DNA from 2 places in the Paenibacillus protaetiae genome. Region 1 is predicted to be linked to the other one. Evidence: riboswitches for the same ligand, from Rfam matches in the RefSeq annotation. Region 1 holds a riboswitch; the other holds the start of a gene.

Evidence for each region. Region 1 has a riboswitch for fluoride ahead of ET464_RS14295 (voltage-gated chloride channel family protein). Riboswitches for the same ligand answer to the same signal wherever they lie in the genome.
Region 2: another riboswitch for fluoride. It lies ahead of ET464_RS08030 (voltage-gated chloride channel family protein); the one in region 1 lies ahead of ET464_RS14295 (voltage-gated chloride channel family protein).

Annotation. Positions count from the first base shown of each region.
Region 1 is NZ_CP035492.1:3,090,787-3,095,216, forward strand. It holds gene ET464_RS14285 (FecCD family ABC transporter permease) at 1-244, opposite strand, end outside; gene ET464_RS14290 (iron-hydroxamate ABC transporter substrate-binding protein) at 339-1,313, opposite strand; gene ET464_RS14295 (voltage-gated chloride channel family protein) at 1,490-2,734, opposite strand; fluoride riboswitch at 2,862-2,922, opposite strand; gene ET464_RS14300 (AbrB family transcriptional regulator) at 2,979-4,067, opposite strand; gene ET464_RS14305 (MBL fold metallo-hydrolase) at 4,064-4,430, opposite strand, start outside.
Region 2 is NZ_CP035492.1:1,757,077-1,761,506, forward strand. It holds gene ET464_RS08025 (helix-turn-helix domain-containing protein) at 131-460, shown strand; gene ET464_RS08030 (voltage-gated chloride channel family protein) at 837-2,174, opposite strand; fluoride riboswitch at 2,252-2,313, opposite strand; gene ET464_RS08035 (hypothetical protein) at 2,570-3,013, opposite strand; gene ET464_RS08040 (toll/interleukin-1 receptor domain-containing protein) at 3,023-4,018, opposite strand; gene ET464_RS08045 (UvrD-helicase domain-containing protein) at 4,165-4,430, opposite strand, start outside.

The sequences.
Region 1 (4,430 bases):
CCACTGCCAAGGCAGATCCGACCAGGACGCCCCCTACCTCGCGCGGCAGCCGAAGCTCGCGGATGACGGAAATATCTTCGCCCGCAGCGTGCGGATTCGTGAGCGCGCTCCAAATATCGGATAACGATACGTTTTTGGCGCCCAACATAACGGCTATGGCGAACATCACGACAAATAAAACCAAGTTGAGGAACAGTTGGAATGCAAAAGAACCTGCCGGCTTAAACGAAAACAGTCTATTCATCTCGATCATCCGTTCTTTCTCTGCTTGCAGAAAAAGGAACGCAAAGGCGTCCCTCTTTCTTCATGTAGCGTGTAATGGTTATCTAACTTAACGATTAGTTCCCCAGCAGCGATTTCGTAATGAAATCAAGCTGATAGTCCAGCGACAGCGAATCGTTGAAATAGAACGTCGTAGCGTCTACTTCAAATACACGGTTGTTTTTAACGGCCGGAATATTTTTGTAAGTGGACGTTTGTTGGAAAGAAGCATCCCCTGCCGGGTCTTTGCTGTAAAAGACGTAATCTCCCATGTACTGCGGCAAAATCTCCAGCGACAAATCATAATAGCCGTCTTTCGCCGTCATTTCTTTAACTTTATCCGGCATCTTCAAGCCCATCGCCTGATAAATGATTTCCGTGCCGCGTCCCCAGCTGTCGCCGAAGGTGTAGAGCGATTTAGCATCGCCTTCAATAACGCTGACTGTGCTGTCCGCGCCGATTTTAGCTTTGATTTGTTCGCCTGCTTTTTGGGCGCGTGCTTTAAAATCAGCGATCCAGTCGGATGCTTTTTTCTCTTGGTTAACGGCTTTGCCGATCTCCAGAATCTGCGTCAAATAGTCCACTTTGTTGTACGTGTACGTCACAACCGGAGCAATTTGCTTCAATTTATCCACGTTCTTAATATCCGTCATCGCGATGATCAAGTCAGGTTTCACATTCAAAATGCTCTCCACGTTCTCGTCGGAAACCTCGGCAACGTCTTTCAGCTGATCTTTAAAATTCGGGTCTGATTTCGTCCAGGAATCTACGCCGACCAGCGGAACGCCAAGCGCCAGCAGGTTTCCTGCATAGCCGGACAGGGCGACTACGCGCTGCGGATGCGCGGGAACTTCGATCGGACCGCTTTCAGACTGGTACGTTATGGTGCCGGAATCGCTGCTGTCCGCAGCATCACTTGGGCTTGGGCTTGTACTTGCATTCGGCGAGCTGTTCGCGCCGGATTTCGAATTTGCCTGGTTGCTGTTGCCGTTACCGCAGGCGCTCAGCACTAGAACAAGGCTGATTAATAGTAAGAACAATGATTTCTTCATGGATGATACTCTCCTTCTTGATCTCTTTATGCAATTGATAATCATTATCACAATTCGACTAACTAGTAGTCTAATTTTTTACAACCTTTTTGTCAACCCTAAATTACCAAAAAAAAGCGCAGCTGCAATCCATAGATGGACTGCAGCTGCGCTTTCACGCGGCATTGGCATAATTCTTACTTCTTGACGCGTACGGACGCAAGTGTTGCATGGTCCTGAACGGCGACCGCTCTGCTTTTGGAGATGCCGATTCGCTGTGCGGTGTAAATGCCGGTATGCCCCGAGAACAAATAACTGACCAAGCAGCCCAAAAACAGGTACACGGCGCCGTCAGCGCCAAACAATTCGATCCCCATAATAAAACAAGCAATCGGCGTATTGGTGGCGCCACTAAAGACGGAAATAAAGCCTACTGCCGCCAGGAAGGCGGCCGGCAAGGAGAACAGATGGGCCAGCGCGCTTCCAAGCGCCGAACCGATGACGAATAAAGGCGTCACTTCGCCGCCTTGAAAACCCGCTCCCAGCGTCACCGACGTAAAGACCGTCTTAAGCAGAAAATCATAGCCGTGAACGGTTCCGTCGAACGATTGCTGAATAAGCGGAATGCTTAAACCAAGATATTCCCTTGTGCCAAACAGGTACACCATACCGATTATCAGCAAGCCGCCGGCAAAGCTTTTGGCGACCGGATTTTTGATCAGTTTCGTGAACCATGCTTTGAGCTGGCGAGTCAGCTCGCTGAAAAGCAGCGCAGTCAAGCCAAACATCATGGAGGCTAACAGCACCTTGAGCAGCAGCGGCATACTGAAGCCGGGCACTGCCCCCATCTGATAACGCAAATGGTGAATGCCCCAAGCCGCTGTCATTTTGTCGCCTACAAAACTTGCGATAAAACAAGGGATCAGCGCTTCATACCGGATAACGCCGATCACCAGCACTTCAAGCCCAAACACCGCACCCGCAAGCGGCGTGCCGAACACCGAGCCGAACCCGCTGCTGACCCCGCACATTAATAATATTTTGCGGTCGATCGCGTTAATCCGCAACATTTTGCCGATCCATTCGGATAAGCTCCCGCCCATTTGGACCGCTGTGCCTTCACGCCCTGCAGATCCGCCGAACAAATGTGTAATAATCGTCCCCGCAAGCACGAGAGGCGCCATACGGAGCGGAACACTCCCGCCGCCTTCATGGATTTGCTCCAGTATAAGGTTATTACCTTTGGACGCGTCTTTGCCAAACTTCCAATAAACGAAGCTGACCAGCGCACCGCCGGCAGGCAGCAGCCACAGCAGCCATGCATGGGATACTCGCGCATCTGTCGCCCAGTCCAGGCTCGCCAGAAACAAGGCGGATGCCGAGCCGGTAAATACGCCGGCAAGCCCGCCCAATACGAGCCATTTGATGACAAAACCAGCCATTCCGATATGCGTCCACTTCGCGGCATAACTTCTGTACTTCTCAGACTGGTTTTTAAAAAATGCAGTCAAAATCCGTCTCCCCTTCCTATTTATACAAAAAAATAAAAAAAATCCTACCAGCTCAAATAAACTGGTAGGAGTCATTAGCACAAAGGCGGTTAACGGCGAACTCCATCGCCTGTTCAATTGTTAGACAAAGTATAGCCTTCTTGCCTTTCTTTGTCAATATCAGCCGGCAAGCCGATTAAGGCGAAGCCGCGGAAGCCGCTTCCTTCTTTGTCCGCGGCATGATGCGTTTGAACAGCAGCCGCAGCAGCGGCGGAACGGCAAAATAAATAAACCAGGTGCGGAAGATTTGGTAGCAGCTGACGATGGCGACATCGGCGTTAATTTCCTTCGCCATAATGCCCATCTGATCCATGCCGCCCGGCGCCATACTTAGAAAAGCAGTCGAGGACGAGACGCCGTGCATCTTGGTCAGCAATACGCTCAGGCCAATGGATCCCGCAATGAGCACAAGCCCGCTAAGGAATGAGAAAAGCATAAATTTCAGCTTCAGATTGCCGGGACGGAGCAGCAGGCCGACATAAGTGCCGATCATAAGCTGCGCCGCATCCAGCAGGCCGGCTGGTAGCGCAGGACCGTGTACACCGGACAAATGCAATATGGCTGTCGAGATCATCGGCCCAAGCAAATAAGCCGACGGGAAACGGATTTTGGCCGCAAACCAGGCGGCTGCGACACACACTGCTGCAAACAGCAGCACATTCGGGAACAAGTCCCCCCATGCCGCCTGCGAACCGGAAGCGGCTGCTTCAATCGCCGAATGCGAATTGCCGAACAGCGGGCTAAACACCAGCAGCGGCACACAAAAAATGATCATCAGCAGCCGCGACACTTGCAGGAAAGTCATGACCGTCAGGTCAATGCCTTTCGTTTCCTCGGCTAATATAATCATTTGCGACAAGCCGCCGGGGATGCTCCCCATAATGATGGTCGGCAGCGGCTGTCCGGTCAGCTTAGAGACGCAGAAGCCAATCAAGCCGCTGAATATAAGCAGCAGCGCCGTCATGAGAAACATGGATGGCAGCTGATGGCCCATTTCGGCAAGCGTGCTTTGCGTAAACGTCAGCCCGATGGAATACCCGATCATGATCATTGCAATATTGCGTACAAAACCTGGCCATAGCGGTTTGGATACTTTCCGCAGCGCTCTCGCGCCAATAAGGGTAAATACCATCGGCCCCAGCAGCCATGGCAGAGGAGCATGAATGAGCGAGAAAACCGCTCCCCCTGCCAAAGAAACGGCCAGAGTGATGAGAAACCGGATCACGACAGTTCAGCCAGCTCGTTGATTTGACGTTTAACGTCCTTTTGAATCCATCCGCCATGATAGCAGATCACATGTTCAATATCGAAGTTTTTGAATTTTTTCAGCGATTGCAGCGCTTGATCCCAGTTTGGCGTAAACGGAGGGTTCGGCCCAATCATTTGGCCATCCTCATTCGCGATCGTCGCATCGCCGGTAATAAGCGTTTTGCTTGGCGCATGGTACAGGCTGATATGGCCCGGCGTATGGCCTGGCGTATGAATAACCGTCAAGCCGCCCGCAATTGGCAATATTTCGCCGTCCGCAACAGTGCGGTTCACGTTCTCGCGGTTTGGCTGAAGGAAGGTTTGCACATAAGCATTGCGG
Region 2 (4,430 bases), 1.3 Mb from region 1:
TACAATCACACTCATAGGATTAATTTACCATCCCATTATGCAACGAGTGTGATTCATACGTCAATATACACTTTTAGGATGATAGGCTTTCACATCATGCTTTCGTAAGCTTGGGGTAAGAGGTGATGGCATGTCCTTGCAACGATTAGGCGAACGGATTCGAGCAATCCGTAAAGATAAGGGCTATTCACAAGAGCAGCTAGCTGAAAAAGCGAACACACACGTCAATTATGTGAGCGCTGTGGAGCGTGGCGAAAAAAATGTCACGTTTGAAAGCATTGAAAAAATAGCGGAAGCCTTGAACATTAGCTTTGCTGAGCTGTTTCGATTTGTCGATACCAACGGCAAAGAAGACGAAGTCGGTCAGCTCGTAAACGCGCTGTACAAATTGCCGCTTGCGGATCGACAGTTCGTCATCAATAACGCGAAAACCCTCATGAAATGGAAACATAACAAATAAAGCTGTGCTCACATGAGCGCAGCTTTATTTGTTGATTATGATATTTTACTTTCATCCGATAATCCCCAATCGCTTTGCGAACGGAGAAAAATCGGATAAGAGGGACTCCAAAACGTCATTTTGTTATTTCGGAACTACCAATGCCATTTGTACCACAAAAGCAAGAAATACAGTGCGATTTTAATAATTTGTTTTAAGCGTTTTTTTAAAATAAACCTCCAAGACAAATTTTAAAAACCGCGTTTTTAATTTGATGCTGAACATTTCACATTCTCCTCTACAGATGACGTTATAGAGGAGCCCTTTATCCTTAGTTCACATGTTAGCAGATAACTTTTGTCCAAAGCAAGGATGATTCATATCGGGACGCAGTTGTTTACAATTGCTTTTTGAAACCCTGCTCCTTTTCGACGGTTTTCCCAGTCTTAATAGATGCAAGTGTCGATTTATCAGGAATAGGATACAGTTTCGATTTTGAAATTCCAATTTGCTGTGATGTGTAAATGCCTGTATGACCAGAAAACAAATAGCTTACAATGCAAGCCATAAACATGTAAATCATACCTTCTGATCCGAAAAGTTCAATCCCCATAACAAAGCAGGCAATAGGTGTATTGGTAGCTCCACTAAAAACCGCAATCAAACCTAAACCGGCTAAAAATGGCGGCGAAAGATGAAGCAAATCTGCAAGTGAGTTACCCAAAGTAGCACCAATAACAAACAATGGCGTGACTTCTCCACCTTGAAAACCTGCACCAAGCGTCAAGGTGGTAAATAGCGTTTTCCATAAAAACGCTAGGCGTGAAACAGGCTCTTCAAATGACTGCTGCAGCAAGGGAATGCCAAGTCCTAGATAATCACGTGTACCGAAAATGAAAACAAGTGCAATAATGACAAGTCCACCAACAAAACCTTTTATCATTGGGTTTTTGAAGAGCTTCGTATACATTTTTTTAAGCCAATGCGTAAGTTCACTAAATAAAATGCTAGCTAATCCAAAGAGGATGGATGCAAAAATAACTTTGAGCACCACGGAAACAGAAAGAACTGGCACAGCTCCCATATGGTAGTGAATATGGTGAATGCCCCAAGCGGTCGTAACCAGGTTGCCGACGAAACTGGCGATAAAGCATGGAATGATAGCCTGATAGCTGACGAGCCCAATGGCAATAACCTCAAGACCAAAAATCGTTCCGGCAAGGGGCGTTCCAAATACAGATCCAAACCCGCTGCTGATACCACACATCAACAAAATTTTACGGTCGATGCCATCGACTTTAAACACTTTGCCGATCCATTCCGAAAAGCTGCCGCCCATTTGTACCGCAGTTCCTTCTCGACCTGCTGAGCCGCCAAATAAGTGGGTTAAAAACGTGCCCAAAAGCACAAGCGGAGCCATGCGAAAAGGAATACTCTCTTGCCCATCTTGAATCTGCTCTAAAATCAGATTATTACCTTTACCGGCATTTTTGCCGAATTTTAAGTATAAATAGCTCATGAAAGCCCCGCCGATTGGCAATAGGTACAGCAGCCAAGAATACGCCATTCGTTTATTGGTTGCAAAATCGAGGCTTGCTAAAAATAATGCGGAAGATGAGCCAGATAAAATACCTATAATGCCACCGTAGAATATCCATTTGAATAGTGAGCCAACTAAAGCAACATGCAATGTTTTTTCGGCATAATGAAATGCCACGTCTTTAAGCTTTTTCAATGTTTTCTCTCCCTTATCAATTGACTTATTATGTGAAATTCTGGACAAAAAAATAGACTCCTACCAGTGCAAAGTTCTCACTGGTAGGAGTCATTAGCCCAGAAGGGCGGTTATGGCGAACTCCATCGCCTTATTCACATAAATACATATTTACATGAAGTATTACCGGAAGTCAATAAAAATTAAAACTATTTTGCGATCACGATTGTTTTGTTACAAATCCTCTAGTAACAAGAATCTTCATTTCTTCATGTTTGAGAACTCTCCCTGGGTAGCTTTTCCATAATGCTAAAACACTCATGAAATAGAAAATTAACAAATAAAGCTGTGTTCACACGAACACAGCTTTATTTGTTGATTTCGTCCGTAATCTTTTCTGTGCCTTACAATCAAATTCAACCAACGCTGTTCATTAAACGATTACCTATTTCCATAAACTTCTGGTTGCTATCAGTTGTATAATCTTCAGAAATTAAAACTAATTTCTCATTATTTAGAATGGACAATGAATAATATATTTTTTGAAATTGAAATCCAATAAAGTCTCTTCCGTAGTTGGATAAATTACACTCAACACCAATAATGTCCTTCAAATTTATACGTTTCAATGACACGCAATTATTAGGCTTATCATTGATTATAAATTCTCCCTTCATCAACCCTTTTGAATCCAGCGACAGAAAACAGAAACCTGTATGCGCCTTATTCATTTTTGCCAAGAATCCTTCACTATTGAAGTTGTTTAAACCAGTAGCCTGAAGGATTTGGTTGCCTTCATTATAACTTTTTAACCAGCGCAAAAGATCAGCATAATTCTCGGGGATAAACAAATTATTCACCCTTTCAAATCATAATTTAAATGAGTATGCCAACGAAGATGTCCAAATTGACCTAACAATTTTTTCAGGCGTCATGGATTCGTCTTTTGTTGAAAAACTTAGTGTCATCTTAAGTGCCATCTGGTTATGTTGGCTAACATCTACACTAATAATTTCGTTCATTGAATTGTCCGATCTCACACTTATATGGTTACCATAGCTCAGACAAATCGAATTTGTATTATAACCTAATCCACCAACCCAAATTTTCACACCTGACACTTGGTTCCCATTCAAATATAGAAGGAATACCCTCTTTTGGTTATCAATTTGCTCACTGCTAAATTCAAATCCAGAAGTCTTCCTACTCATTTGTTCGAAGAGTTCTTCAAATAATCTGCAAATTTCAATAAAGCTACCATTAATGAATTTCTTTTTAGCGAGATCGCTTATCTTGTTAGCACTAGGTAAATCCAAATCATCAAAAACACTTTTATAAGTCGATACTTCTTGAACCTGAGTATTATCCGGGAGCATGACACCGAAATCAGGAATATTACCTAATCGCGCTTTTTCAAATTTTCCTTTCTTATAAATACGACGAATCAGTTCATCTAACTTTTGCTTATATTCCACATCATTACTAAAATTAATAGCATAGTAATCACGTAAATGATACGGAAAACCTGCTGCATAGTCCCCTTCTCGCATTACGAATATAAATTTATCAGGTTCGGTTCTTAGAGCAGGCAATGACAACATAGTTTCAAATCCAACTCCGCCTTGGAAATCATCTGCTTTCTGAGCATAAGAACTTGTAAGTACTACAATAACGTAATCATTATCCCGTATTGCATTAATCATCATCTTATTTAAATTTACCGTTTTTTCTTGTACTTCAAATTGATCACAAGTTGCATCTACTCCACCTTGTGATCGCAAATCATTTACAAGATTTCTGATCCATTCCTCATGAGCAGGTCCGTCCCAACTGTAGCTAATGAAGGCGGTATATCTCTTGTCCAATTTTCTCGCCCCTTAAATTTAATAATCCTTTTGCGATTATAGAACATAAGTTCCCTATCGACAAGGCAGATTCAATATTCAATGATAAATGTTTATAAAAACAAAAAGCAATAAGAGGGTTTCTCACAGCCTATACTACATCTTTTTTACTTATTCATTGTTGTTCGACAATGTGGATAATTCGTGCAACCATAAAACGGGACTCCCCTACTGTTCTTTCGCATCACCATATATCCTTTACATGTCGCACAATACACTTGATTTTTAATTAATCTGATATCGCTATAAGTTCGGCGGCATCCTGGATAATTGCTACATCCTACAAACAAATTTCCATTAGAAGCCTTTCTTTCAACTAAGGTTCCTGTTTTACAAGTTAGACACTTTGGATTAGAAGAGATGGGCTTTTCAA